One region of the Gottfriedia sp. ABJ_BB2_2 genome, then DNA from elsewhere that is predicted to be linked to it. Evidence: riboswitches for the same ligand, from Rfam matches in the RefSeq annotation. Region 1 holds a riboswitch; each other region holds the start of a gene.

Region 1 (4,290 bases):
TGGGATCGTATTGCGGATTTCCTCTACCTTTTCTCGGTCGATTTCTCCATAAATAATTTCTTCTTTTGTTGAACCTTTCACTAAAATTTCTCCCCAAGGATCGATCACCATCGAGCCTCCACCAAAAGTATTCGCTAAATCTTTGCCTACTCGATTACATGCAACTACATAGCATTGGTTTTCGATTGCACGTGCTTTCAGTAAAGTTTCCCAATGCTCCATTCTTTGAATAGGCCACTCAGCTACAAAAAACAAAACCTTTGCGCCATTTACAGCATGTGTTTGAATCCATTCTGGAAATCGCAAATCATAACAAACAAAACCAGCAACATCTAAGCCATCAATGCTGAACAATCCATTTTCGGTACCAGACTGTAAATAGTGGTGCTCGTTCATCAACTGAAACAAATGGACTTTGTCGTATTCTTTCACTACATCACCTTGATTGTTTATCACGATTAATGTATTTGTTACACCATGATCACGCTCAATTGGAAATGAGCCACCTATGAATGTCACTTGATACTTTCGAGCAATCGTTTGAAGTTCAGAAATGATAGATTCCTGTTGTCCTGTATGCTTTGTAATTTCTTCTAAACAGTATCCCGTCGTCCACAGTTCTGGCAACACGATTACAGTTGCATGTTGATGTATAGCCTCTAAAATTTTACCCTTCATCTTCATGGAATTTGTAGTAGAATCCCCTAAAACTATGTCTGTTTGTATACATGCAATCTTAATCAATTTATATTCACCCTATTCTAAATTTTATAGACATTTTTAAAATGAGCATATATGATGGTGAAAGTTATTGCAATATTCATTATTTGAAACTTTCAACTTGTATTGATACAAATCATTGAACTATTTTTTTGGAGTGATGAACTTGAAACCTAGTAAATTATTAGAAAATCTACCAAAGCAATTCTTTGCTTCACTCGTTATGAAAGTAAATGAGTCTATTAAAAACGGACATGATGTTATTAATCTAGGTCAAGGTAACCCAGACCAACCAACACCAAATCATATTATAAAAGCTCTACAAAATTCAGTAGAAAATCCTAATACTCATAAATACTCCCCATTTCGAGGAATTAGCAGTTTAAAACAAGCAATTGTTGATTTTTATAAACGTGAGTATGATGTTGATCTTGACCCTGAGGAAGAAGTAGCCATTTTATTTGGTGGAAAAGCAGGATTAGTTGAGTTGCCACTTTGTTTATGTGATGAAGGCGATACAATTTTAGTTCCTGACCCTGGATATCCAGACTATTTATCAGGTATTGCACTTTCAAAAACAGTAGCTTATACTTTACCGTTGATTGAGGAAAATCATTTTTTACCAGACTATAACCTGATTCCTCAAGAAGTTTTAGACGCTAGTAAAATATTATTTATTAATTACCCTAATAACCCTACTGGTGCAGTTGCTACTTCAGATTTTTTTGAAGAAACGGTTCAATTAGCAAAAAATAATCAAATAACAGTTTGTCATGATTTCGCATATGGCGCTTTTGGTTTCGATGGTAAAAAACCAATCAGTTTCCTACAAACACCAGGATCAAAAGAATGTGGCATCGAGATTTATACTCTTTCTAAAACCTATAATATGGCAGGTTGGCGAGTCGGTTTTGCCGTTGGAAATAAGGAAGTGGTTTCAGCGATTAATTTATTACAAGACCATCTTTACGTTAGTTTATTTCCAGCAATTCAAGAAGCAGCTGCTGCTGCATTAACTGAATCACAGGAAAGTGTTAAAGAATTATTATCCCTTTACGAAGAAAGAAGAAATGTTTTAATCAATGGCTGCCGAGAAATCGGATGGAATGTAACTGCCCCAGCTGGTTCATTTTTTGCTTGGCTTAAAGTACCAAATGGATTTACTTCAACTGAATTTGCAGATTTATTACTTGAAAAGGCTCATATTGCTGTTGCACCAGGTAATGGTTTCGGTGATTTTGGTGAGGGATATGTAAGAGTTGGTCTGTTAACTGACACTAGTAGATTAGAAGAAGCCATTTCACGTTTAAAAAATCTCGAAATATTTTTAAACATTTAATGTTTGACAATTCCAATTGTTCGTGAAATAATGCGATTATGTTAAAAATTCAAAATTAAATATAAACTTATTCAGAGTAGGTGGAGGGACCGAGCCCGATGAAACCCGGCAACCGGCTATATTATATAGCACGGTGCTAATTCTCGCAGCATTTTGCTGACAGATAAGGTGTAGGTATACCTCTCCTTGTGAGAGGTTTTTTGTTTTTATTCACAAATTATCAAGGAGGTCATGAAATGAGTGGTGTAATTGCAACTTACCAGGTTTATGATAAAAATCATCATTTAGAAAAAAAAGCAGAGTCCATTGCACTTGGCTTAACAGTTGGCTCTTGGACATCTTTGCCTCAAAATGATCAAATTCAATTACAAAAACATAAAGGGAAAGTACTTTCAATTCGTGAAGTCGAATGTGAGGACAATATCGCCGAATACTTTGGTCACAGACCAGCGAAAGGCTTAATAGAAATCTATTATCCTAGTTTAAATTTTTCATTGGATATTCCAGCAATTTTAACAACTGTTTTTGGAAAATTATCACTTGATGGTGAAATTAAATTAGTTGACTTGAATTTTACTGATGATGTTTTAAAGCAATTTCCTGGACCAAAGTTTGGGATTAGCGGCATTAGAGAAAAAGTTAATGTGTATGATCGTCCGCTATTGATGAGTATTTTCAAATCAGTGATTGGTAGAGATATTCAATACATCTCAGAGGAATTAAAAAAACAAGCACTTGGTGGAGTAGATCTAATTAAAGACGACGAAATATTATTTGATACAGTGACTTCGTTAACTGAACGAGTTACGCAAGGAAAAAAAATCTTACAGCAAGTGTATGAAAAAACTGGTCATAAAACCTTATACGCAGTCAATTTAACTGGTCGTACATACGAATTAAAAGAAAAAGCAAAACAAGCTGCAGAAGCTGGCGCTGATGTATTTTTATTAAATGTTTTTTCTTATGGCATTGATGTATTACAAAGTTTAGCAGAGGATCCATCAATTCAAGTACCAATCATGGCACATCCTGCTGTATCGGGAGCATTCAGTGCTTCCCCTATTTACGGAATTGATGCCGGTTTATTATTAGGGAAATTATTACGTGTTGCTGGAGCAGACTTTAGCTTATTCCCTTCTCCATATGGGTCTGTTGCTTTACAAAAAGAAACTGCTTTAAAGATCGCAGAAAATCTGACAATACAAAATGGTTTAAAAGAAACCTTCCCGGTTCCATCCGCTGGTATTCATCCAGGCTTAGTTCCTAAATTAATTCAAGATTTTGGAATTGACCAAGTTATTAATGCTGGTGGTGGAATTCATGGACACCCAGATGGTCCGATTGGCGGAGGAAATGCATTTAGAGAAGCCATTACGGCAACACTTTCTGGCATTAATTTAAATGAATATGCACTTAAAGACACATCACTTCAAAAGGCTTTGCAACTATGGGGGTAAAAGAATGGCAATAAAAATATTTTGTGACTTTGATGGAACCATTACAGAAGGCGATAACATCGTAACTTTAATCAAAAAATTCGCTTCACCATCAGCAAAAGTCTTAACATCAGATGTTTTAAGTGGAAAAATTTCGATTCGTGAAGGTGTAGAAAAAATGTTTTCTACCATTCCTTCATCAAAAAAAGATGAAATGACGAGGTTTGTTATACAAAGCACTAAGATTAGAGAGGGTTTTCAAGATTTTATCCAATTTGTAAAACAAAACGACTATGATTTAAAAGTTGTTAGTGGGGGTCTAGACTTTTTTGTCCATCCAATTTTAGAAGACTTCCTCCCCTCTTCTGATGTGTTATGTAATCGAACTGATTTTTCGAGCGAAAATGTAATCATTCATTGGGACCATTCTTGTGATGAACATTGTTCAAATGATTGTGGTATGTGTAAGCCTTCAGTTATGAGAAAGTTTAGTAGTTCGGATGATTTCATTATTGTTATAGGTGATTCTATTACCGATTTACAAATTGCTAAAAAGGCGAACTTAATTTTTGCAAGAGACTTCTTAATTGAAAAATGTAAGGAATTAAGTCTACCTTATATTCCGTTTACAAATTTTCATGATATTCAAAGGGCGTTAAACAAGGAGGTTTTAGTTTGAAGGAATTTTTCAAACGTTACGATGAAATTCGCGACATAAAACAAACTCTAGCAAAAAGAGATTGGTTTTTAGGTACGAGTGGCAATTTATCAATTAAAGTAAATGATGCTCCATTA
Region 2 (4,290 bases), on a different contig from region 1:
AGCATCACCTTGTTTATTTTTATAAACTTGTGGAAGTAATCCAGCTTCAACGTCAGCTCTGAATTTTAAGTTTTTAGGGTTTTCAGCAATATCTTTAATTGTTGCAACAGTTGGATCTACACCATCTGCAATTTTAATTAAACCTTCTTGTTGTAATAGGCTTAACATACGACCATGATCCGCAACTGAACTACTCATGATAATTGTTCCACCTTTTGGTAGATCGTCTAAGCTTTTATATTTTTGAGAGTAAACACCGATTGGCTCGATATGAATACCACCAGCATTTTCAAATTTATATCCATTTTCTTTCATTTGTGATTCTAAGTAAGGAATGTGTTGGAAATAGTTAGCATCTAATTCTTTAGATTCTAAAGCTTTATTCGGTAACACATAGTCTTGGAATTTTACGATTTTTAAATCAATTCCTTCTTTTTTCAGTAAAGGCTTTGCTTCTTCTAAGATTACTGCGTGAGGTACGTTTGATGCACCTACTACTAATTCTTTATTTCCTTTTCCACCAGCTTCGTTTTCTCCATTACCACATGCAGCTAATGATAAAGCTAATACGCCTGCTCCTAATAAACCTGTAATCTTTTTGAAATTCATGTTCTTTTTCCTCCCTAAATTTGAATTAAGCTCTTTTATCTATTTTTGTTGTTATTAAATCTCCAATAAATTGAAGTATAAATACAATGATTAAGATGATGACTGTTGCCACTAACGTTACTTCATTATTTGACCTTTGGTAACCTTCCATAAATGCTAAGTTACCAAGTCCTCCGCCACCTACAACCCCTGCCATTGCTGTATAACCAACGATTGCAATTGTTGTAACAGTTAAGCCTGAGATAATAGCAGGCAATGCTTCTGGAATAAGGACTTTTAATATAATTGTGAAAGTACTTGCTCCCATTGCTCTTGCTGCTTCGATTACACCTTTATCAATTTCACGTAAACCAATTTCAACCATTCTTGCATAAAATGGTGCAGCTCCGACAATAAGAGCAGGTAATGCAGCTTTCGCACCAAGCATTGAATCAAGGATAAATATTGTAAACGGAATTAATAAAATGATTAAAATAATAAACGGTATTGATCTGAATATATTTACAAATCCAGCTAAAATCATGTTGATTACTTTGTTTTCTAAAAGCTGGTCTTTACTTGTTAAAAATAATAGCAACCCGATAATTAAGCCTAAAATAAAAGTAGCTAATGCTGCGATTACTGTCATAAATAAAGTTTCTTGTGTTGCTAAGATCATTGTTTCCCAATCTACATTCGGAAAAAGTTGTGTCATGTTACGCTACCTCCACTTCAACTTGCTTTGATTCTAAGTAAGAAATTGCCTCTTTGATGTTATTTAAATCTCCTACAAGTTGAATAGTCAGTGTTCCGTAAGACCCTTCAGCCGTTTGAACAATTTTTCCTTGCAAAATATTGATTTCAATATCAAAGTGCTTTACTACTTCAGATATATGGGGTTGATTAGCCTGTCCATTTTTAAATGTAAGCCTGTAAGTTTTATCATTCCCATTGCTTTCTATAATTACTTGATGATTAAATTCTTCGTCTGTTCCTCTAATCTGTTTTACGAATTTCTTTGTAATTTCTTGTTGTGGATGAGTGAACACATCTACTACATGTCCTTCTTCAACGACTCTTCCATTTTCCATTACTGCTACTCGCTGACAAACCTTTTGAATAACATGCATTTCATGTGTAATCATAACGATTGTAATTCCTAGTTGCTTATTAATACTTGTTAATAGTGAAAGTATTGAGTCAGTTGTTTCAGGATCTAAAGCAGAAGTAGCTTCATCACATAATAAAACATCTGGATTATTTGCTAATGCTCTTGCAATCCCAACACGCTGCTTTTGACCTCCACTTAGTTCCGAAGGGTATGCATTTTCTCTTCCTTCAAGGCCCACAAGCTTAATTAATTCCTTCGCACGTTCAACGCGTTCCTTTTTTGAAACCTTTGCAATTTCAAGTGGGAAAAGTATATTGTCTAAAACTGTTCTAGACCATAATAAGTTAAAGTGCTGGAATATCATCCCGATTTTCTGTCTTGATTTTCTAAGCTCTGCTGATGAACACTTTGTAATTGATTTCCCATTGACGATTACTTCACCATCTGTTGGAATTTCAAGTCCGTTTAGCATTCGTAATAACGTACTTTTCCCAGCACCGCTATATCCGATCATGCCAAAGATTTCTCCTGCTTCAATTGTTAATGAAACATCCTTTACCGCGGTAACAGTGCCCTTTTTGCTCCTATATATCTTACTTACATTATTTATTTGAATCATTCATGATTTCTCCTCTCAAACATTCTAACAACTCTCTTTTCAATTTTTTGTAAGAACTTACTTTTTTAGTCTTTAAAAACAAAAAAACCTTTCTACTCGCATGAGCAGAAAGGTTTAACATAAAAAGTAAGCCTTTCTCTCATCTCTCAAAGCAATTGCTTTGCAGGAATTAGCACCATTTCAATGACTAGCATTGACGGTTGCTGGGTTTCACAGGGCTCAGTCCCTCCACCTCTCTCGATAAGAGTTAACGTATCAAATATTCGGTTGTTTAATGTAATTTTCATTCTACAAACTTAGACATAAGTTGTCAACAATTTTCTAAAAGTTTTTTCTCATTCTCCACACTCGTATATTGAAAGATTGTTTCAATGAGTAATAATAATCGATAATTCCCCTCATAAGAAGCGTCATTTAATTTTAATAAAAGACCTAAACGTTCTCTTCCTAAATTTAACGATTTCCAACCATCTTTTGTTAAATTTATTCTTAACTGTGGAATAGCCCGATCTAATATTTCAATAAATGGAGCTTTTTTGCTGAATTTGATATATGACTTCTCATTAAGACAATTTAATTCGATAATTCGATCTTCTATCGGTAAAATAATTTGTAAATATTCTTTTTTTACAAATAAATTTCTAGCTTGTCCAACCCACTCCTTAATTTCCATATCGTATACACCTCTTCCGAATTCTTTAAAACTATTTTCTCATAGATAGGTGTTATGTTCTTTATTTTTCGCTCGACAATTACCATGGGTAAATGCATTTTATTCTACAACTTTCACCTTATTTCCCAAGAAATATGTCAGAAGTTGGGTACATTCAGAAACTTTAAGAATGCGTAAGGTTATTACAACTCCAGGTTGCTCCCTTTCCGTGGGGTGTGAGCTGAGCCTCCTCGGCTTCGCCTGTGGGGTCTCAGCTTTCCCACATTTCCCACAGGAGTCTCGCACCTTCCGTTGTAATAACCTTTTGTCAGTTTTAATTCAAATTTAAAAGCAACATTCTATCAGTAAAAAAAACTTAAAAACAAAAAAATGACAACTAATAACTTGTAAATTAGTTGTCACTTTTTATTACCAAGAGGTCTTCTCAACCCTCTCAATATTCATCGTTTAATATATAGATTATATTTTTTTAATAAGTCATGTAAGTACGGAACAGATTGGAAAGCGTATATCTTTTGCTTGATTTCTCCTTTGTCGAAGATAAGTAAACAAGGTACACTTTCAATTTTCCAGTGCTGAGCTTCTTGTGTTAGATCATTAATATTTTGCTTGGATAATGGTAAGTTAGGCAGTATTTCATTTGTGATTTCTAACATTTTTGATGCTACTTGGCAAGTACCACACATAGCGGTATATATATATAAAATTGTTGTTTCTTTTGATTCTATACGTTGCATTAATTCATTCTTTGTCCACTGGTGCATATCAATATTCCTCTTTATATTGTTCTTAAATAGTCTGTAAAAACAGAAATGTCTGCTCCTAATAATACACTTGCTAAATGTTGGCTTGGGGCTGTTGCAACTTCACGATAACTTCTGTCAATATACAAATGCTCCGCTTGAGGAAATTCTCTTTTTAATAATCTTCGCAGTTTTTCTCCAGCCTCATCAGCATCAACTAGCACATAGATTTCTCTAAAATCTAACATTTCCGCTAGTTCATCTAATTTAGTTGTCCCTACAGTTCCATTTGTACAAATGATATCTACAGGTTCTTTTATTATAGACTGTATTTTTCTTTTATCAGTAGTACCTTCGACAATGATTACTTTTCTTTGTTCTTCAATATTCACTGGGCATCACCTAATGTAAAGGACTCTAAAGCTTAATTCATTTATATAGTATATTCTATTTTCGTTTGTTGTTTCCTTTTTTTCATGAAAGGAATATTAACTACCCCAAAAACAAGACAAAAAATAACATAAAAAAGTATTTTGTATTTATCAGTATACACATA
Region 3 (4,290 bases), on a different contig from region 1:
CCACTTCCTGTGCGCCGAGGAGGCTCAGCTCACGCCCCATGGAAAGCGAGCACCTGGAGCGGAATTCAACACGCTTCAATAACAGATTAAACTTAATCATCACAAAAAAAGGTCTTCGATTAGAAGACCTTTCAATGTTAAAATTATTTTATAGGACCGCCAAGCTCAGCAAGTTGAGCATCAAAGCCTTCGAACTTTTTAAAGTTTTCCTTGAATTTATTTACTAATTCAAGCGCTTTGATTTCGTATGCTGACTTGTCTTCCCAAGTTGTTGATGGAACTAATACTTGATCAGGCACTCCTGGAACGTGTTGAGGAATTGCAAGACCGAAAAATTCATCCTGAGTAGTTTCAACGTAATTTAAATCTCCTTCAAGTGCAGCGTGTACCATTGCTCTTGTATAAGAAAGATTCATACGTTTACCTACTCCATATTCTCCACCAGTCCAGCCAGTGTTTACTAAGAATACATTTACATTATGTTTTTCGATTTTTTCACCAAGCATTTTCGCGTATTCTACAGCTGGAAGCGGTAAAAACGGTGAACCGAAACAAGTTGAGAAAGTTACTTGTGGTGATGTAACCCCACGTTCTGTACCAGCTAATTTACTAGTAAATCCACTTAAGAAATGGTACATAGCTTGTTCTTTCGTTAATTTACTGATTGGAGGTAATACTCCGAAAGCATCAGCAGTTAAAAAGATAATTGTATGTGGGTGTCCAGCAACACTTGGCTCAACAATATTTTGAATTGCTTGCATTGGGTATGCTGCACGTGTATTTTCTGTTAATGATGTATCGTCATAATCTGCTAAACGTCCGTCAGGATTTACGACTACGTTTTCTAGAACTGTACCAAATTTAATCGCTGAGAAAATTTGTGGCTCTTTTTCAAATGTTAAATTAATACATTTTGCATAGCATCCACCTTCGATATTGAAAACACCATTGTCTGACCAACCATGCTCATCATCACCGATTAATTTACGGTCTGCGTCTGCTGATAATGTTGTTTTACCAGTACCAGAAAGCCCGAAGAATAATGCAACATCACCTTCATTACCAACATTAGCTGAGCAATGCATAGGTAATACATTTTTTTGTGGTAATAGGAAGTTCATAATTGAGAAAATTGATTTTTTCATTTCTCCCGCATATTCAGTACCACCGATTAGAATAATACGTTTTTCAAATGAAATAATAACGAATGCTTCTGAGTTTGTACCATCAACAACTGGATCAGCTTTAAATGTTGGAGCAGAAACAATCGTAAATTCAGTTTGATGTGTAAGTAATTCTTCTTCAGTAGGGCGGATAAATAACTGGTGTGCAAATAAATTATGCCATGCAAATTCATTAATAACTTGGATTGGTAAACGATATCCAGTATCTGCACCAGCAAATCCTTTAAACTGGAATAATTCGTTTCTATCTTTTAAGTAAGTAAGTACTTTACTATATAATTTTTCAAATACATCTGAAGAGATTGGCTGATTTACTTTTCCCCAATCAATTAAGTTTTCTACAGATGCTTCATTAACAATAAATTTATCTTTTGGTGAACGGCCAGTATATTTTCCCGTTGATACACTAACTGCTCCCGTTGACGTTAGAATACCTTCTTGTCTTGTTAGAACTTTTTCAACTAGCTCAGAAACGCTAAGTTGGTTATACATGTGATTACTTGAAAGTAATTCATTCAATTCAATATTTACATCAACTGTCTTCATATACTAATACCATCCTTTAAATATAATTTGTCTGCCATGTAGGTATCTCGTTAAATAGTATAACACATTTATTTTAATAGTGTATACTATTAGTTGGAAAAATGTGTAACGAAATTATTAAAAATTTTAAAATGAGTAAAACAGTATACTTAAAGGAGTAAATTAGCCTGTATGAAAGATATTATTAGGTATTTCCCATTTAATAGGAATGAATGTAAAGCATGTGCTGATTTTTTATAGATGTTGAAATGTGTCTAAAGAATGATGAAAATTGTTGACAAGAAAGTTAATTTTTAATATGATACTTTTCATACGGATACTCTCTTATCCCGAGTAGGTGGAGGGATACAGGCCCTACGAAGCCCAGCAACCTCACTTTAAGTGAAAGGTGCTGAACCTGATGCAAGGCAATTTATTGTCTTGGACGATAAGAGCGAAAGGCAAATAACTAAACCTTTCCTCAAGCAATATGGATAAGAGGAAGGCTTTTTTTTTGCTCAAAACTTAAATACAGATGGCAATTTCGTAATTTACACTGAGTTATCTTTATCTTAAATGGGAAACATAAGATATAGGAAAACATTTTTCTAATCTTATGTTGAGAAAAAAGAGATCCGTCAATTCAATTTAGGAGGGGACTCAATGTCACAACGTCGTTTATTTACTTCAGAATCAGTTACAGAAGGACATCCAGATAAAATCTGTGACCAAATTTCAGATTCAATTCTTGATGCAATTTTAGCTAATGATCCAAATGCTCGTGTAGCAGCGGAAACTTCAGTTACAACAGGTTTAGTACTTGTTGCAGGTGAAATCACAACTTCTACTTATGTAGATATCCCAAAAATTGTTCGCGAAACAATCCGTGAAATCGGTTATGACCGAGCTAAATACGGATTTGATGCAGATACATGTGCAGTATTAACTTCTATCGATGAGCAATCAGCTGATATTGCTTTAGGTGTAGACCAAGCATTAGAAGCACGTGAAGGAAGCATGTCAGATGAAGAAATCGAAGCAATCGGAGCTGGAGACCAAGGTTTAATGTTCGGTTTTGCTGTAAACGAAACACCTGAATTAATGCCACTTCCAATTTCTTTATCTCATAAAATCGCACGTCGTCTAACTGAAGTAAGAAAGAACGAAACAGTTTCATACTTACGTCCAGATGGAAAAACTCAAGTAACAGTTGAGTATGATGAAAACAACAAACCAGTTCGTATTGATGCAATTGTTGTATCAACACAACATGGTCCAGAAGCAACTCAAGAACAAATCGAAAATGATATTAAAGAACTTGTTATTAAACCAGTTGTACCAGCTGAGTTAATCGATGAAAATACAAAATTCTTTATCAACCCAACAGGCCGTTTCGTAATCGGTGGACCTCAAGGGGATGCAGGATTAACAGGTCGTAAAATCATCGTTGATACTTACGGTGGATATGCTCGTCACGGTGGTGGAGCATTCTCTGGTAAAGATGCAACGAAGGTTGACCGTTCTGCTGCTTATGCTGCACGTTACGTTGCGAAAAACATCGTAGCTGCTGGATTAGCTGATAAAGCTGAAGTTCAATTAGCATACGCAATTGGTGTTGCGAAACCAGTATCTATTGCAATTGATACTTTTGGTACAGGTAAAGTTTCAGAAGAAAAACTTGTAGAAGTTATTCGCAATAACTTTGACTTACGTCCAGCAGGAATTATCAAAATGCTTGACCTTCGTCGTCCAATTTACAAACAAACTGCTGCTTATGGTCACTTCGGCCGTACAGATATCGACCTTCCTTGGGAACGTACTGATAAAGCAGAAGCTTTAAAAACTGAAGCTGGTCTTTAATGTTTAAAAGAGACTGTATACAGCATTAGCTGTTACAGTCTCTTTTTTATTTTGGGATTATTTTATCGAATAAATGCTTATTGTCATTTATCTTTTTTAAATTTTTCTTTCAAAAAGTATGATTATGTAAGATGATATGATTGTGTATTATTTTCAGCACTAACGTGATAAAAATGAAGGACGGAGGTGAATGTAATAAGGGGAATGTACTCCTTATTATTGTAAAATGAATGATCGAACAGCATTATTAGTCGTGGATGTTCAAAATGCAATGTTTACTTACCCTGATTTTAAGTTACATAATGAAGAAAAAGTACTAGATAACATTACTAGTTTGGTTGAAAAAGCAAGAGAAGCAAAAATGCCGATTGTTTATATTCAGCATACCGAGGACGACTCTGAATATAAAGAAGGTTTATCTACTTGGGAAATCCATCCGAGAATTGAACCACGTTCAACTGATATCGTTGTCCAAAAAAGAACTTGTGATTCTTTTTACGAGACGAGTCTACAGGAAGAGCTGAATAAACTACAAATCGAAAACTTAGTCATCATCGGAATGCAAACTGAGTTTTGCATTGATACAACTGTAAGAAGTGCCTTTAGTAAAGGCTACAACAATACATTAGTTAAAGACGCACATAGTACTTTTGATAATGGAAATCTAGAAGCTTCTCAAATAATTAACCATCATAATGGTATTCTCGGTGGCGGAAGATTC

Evidence for each region. A riboswitch is a leader RNA that binds a small molecule or an ion and turns the genes downstream of it on or off. The one in region 1 is predicted to bind S-adenosylmethionine.
Region 2: linked by a shared signal. The riboswitch ahead of ACX6U0_RS17220 (methionine ABC transporter ATP-binding protein) and the one ahead of mtnW (2,3-diketo-5-methylthiopentyl-1-phosphate enolase) in region 1 are both predicted to bind S-adenosylmethionine.
Region 3: linked by a shared signal. The riboswitch ahead of metK (methionine adenosyltransferase) and the one ahead of mtnW (2,3-diketo-5-methylthiopentyl-1-phosphate enolase) in region 1 are both predicted to bind S-adenosylmethionine.

The regions. Positions count from the first base shown of each region.
Region 1 is NZ_JBVFKR010000001.1:622,509-626,798, forward strand. Features, by position in the region: gene ACX6U0_RS03305 (carbon-nitrogen family hydrolase) at 1-741, opposite strand, end outside; gene ACX6U0_RS03310 (aminotransferase class I/II-fold pyridoxal phosphate-dependent enzyme) at 878-2,059, shown strand; SAM riboswitch class I at 2,124-2,229, shown strand; gene mtnW (2,3-diketo-5-methylthiopentyl-1-phosphate enolase) at 2,296-3,516, shown strand; gene ACX6U0_RS03320 (2-hydroxy-3-keto-5-methylthiopentenyl-1-phosphate phosphatase) at 3,521-4,174, shown strand; gene ACX6U0_RS03325 (methylthioribulose 1-phosphate dehydratase) at 4,171-4,290, shown strand, end outside.
Region 2 is NZ_JBVFKR010000009.1:73,765-78,054, reverse strand. Features, by position in the region: gene ACX6U0_RS17230 (MetQ/NlpA family ABC transporter substrate-binding protein) at 1-609, opposite strand, end outside; gene ACX6U0_RS17225 (methionine ABC transporter permease) at 635-1,303, opposite strand; gene ACX6U0_RS17220 (methionine ABC transporter ATP-binding protein) at 1,305-2,318, opposite strand; SAM riboswitch class I at 2,455-2,565, opposite strand; gene ACX6U0_RS17215 (hypothetical protein) at 2,629-2,991, opposite strand; gene ACX6U0_RS17210 (thioredoxin family protein) at 3,432-3,755, opposite strand; gene ACX6U0_RS17205 (toprim domain-containing protein) at 3,770-4,120, opposite strand.
Region 3 is NZ_JBVFKR010000006.1:30,499-34,788, forward strand. Features, by position in the region: gene pckA (phosphoenolpyruvate carboxykinase (ATP)) at 144-1,730, opposite strand; SAM riboswitch class I at 2,052-2,164, shown strand; gene metK (methionine adenosyltransferase) at 2,373-3,569, shown strand; gene ACX6U0_RS14265 (cysteine hydrolase family protein) at 3,796-4,290, shown strand, end outside.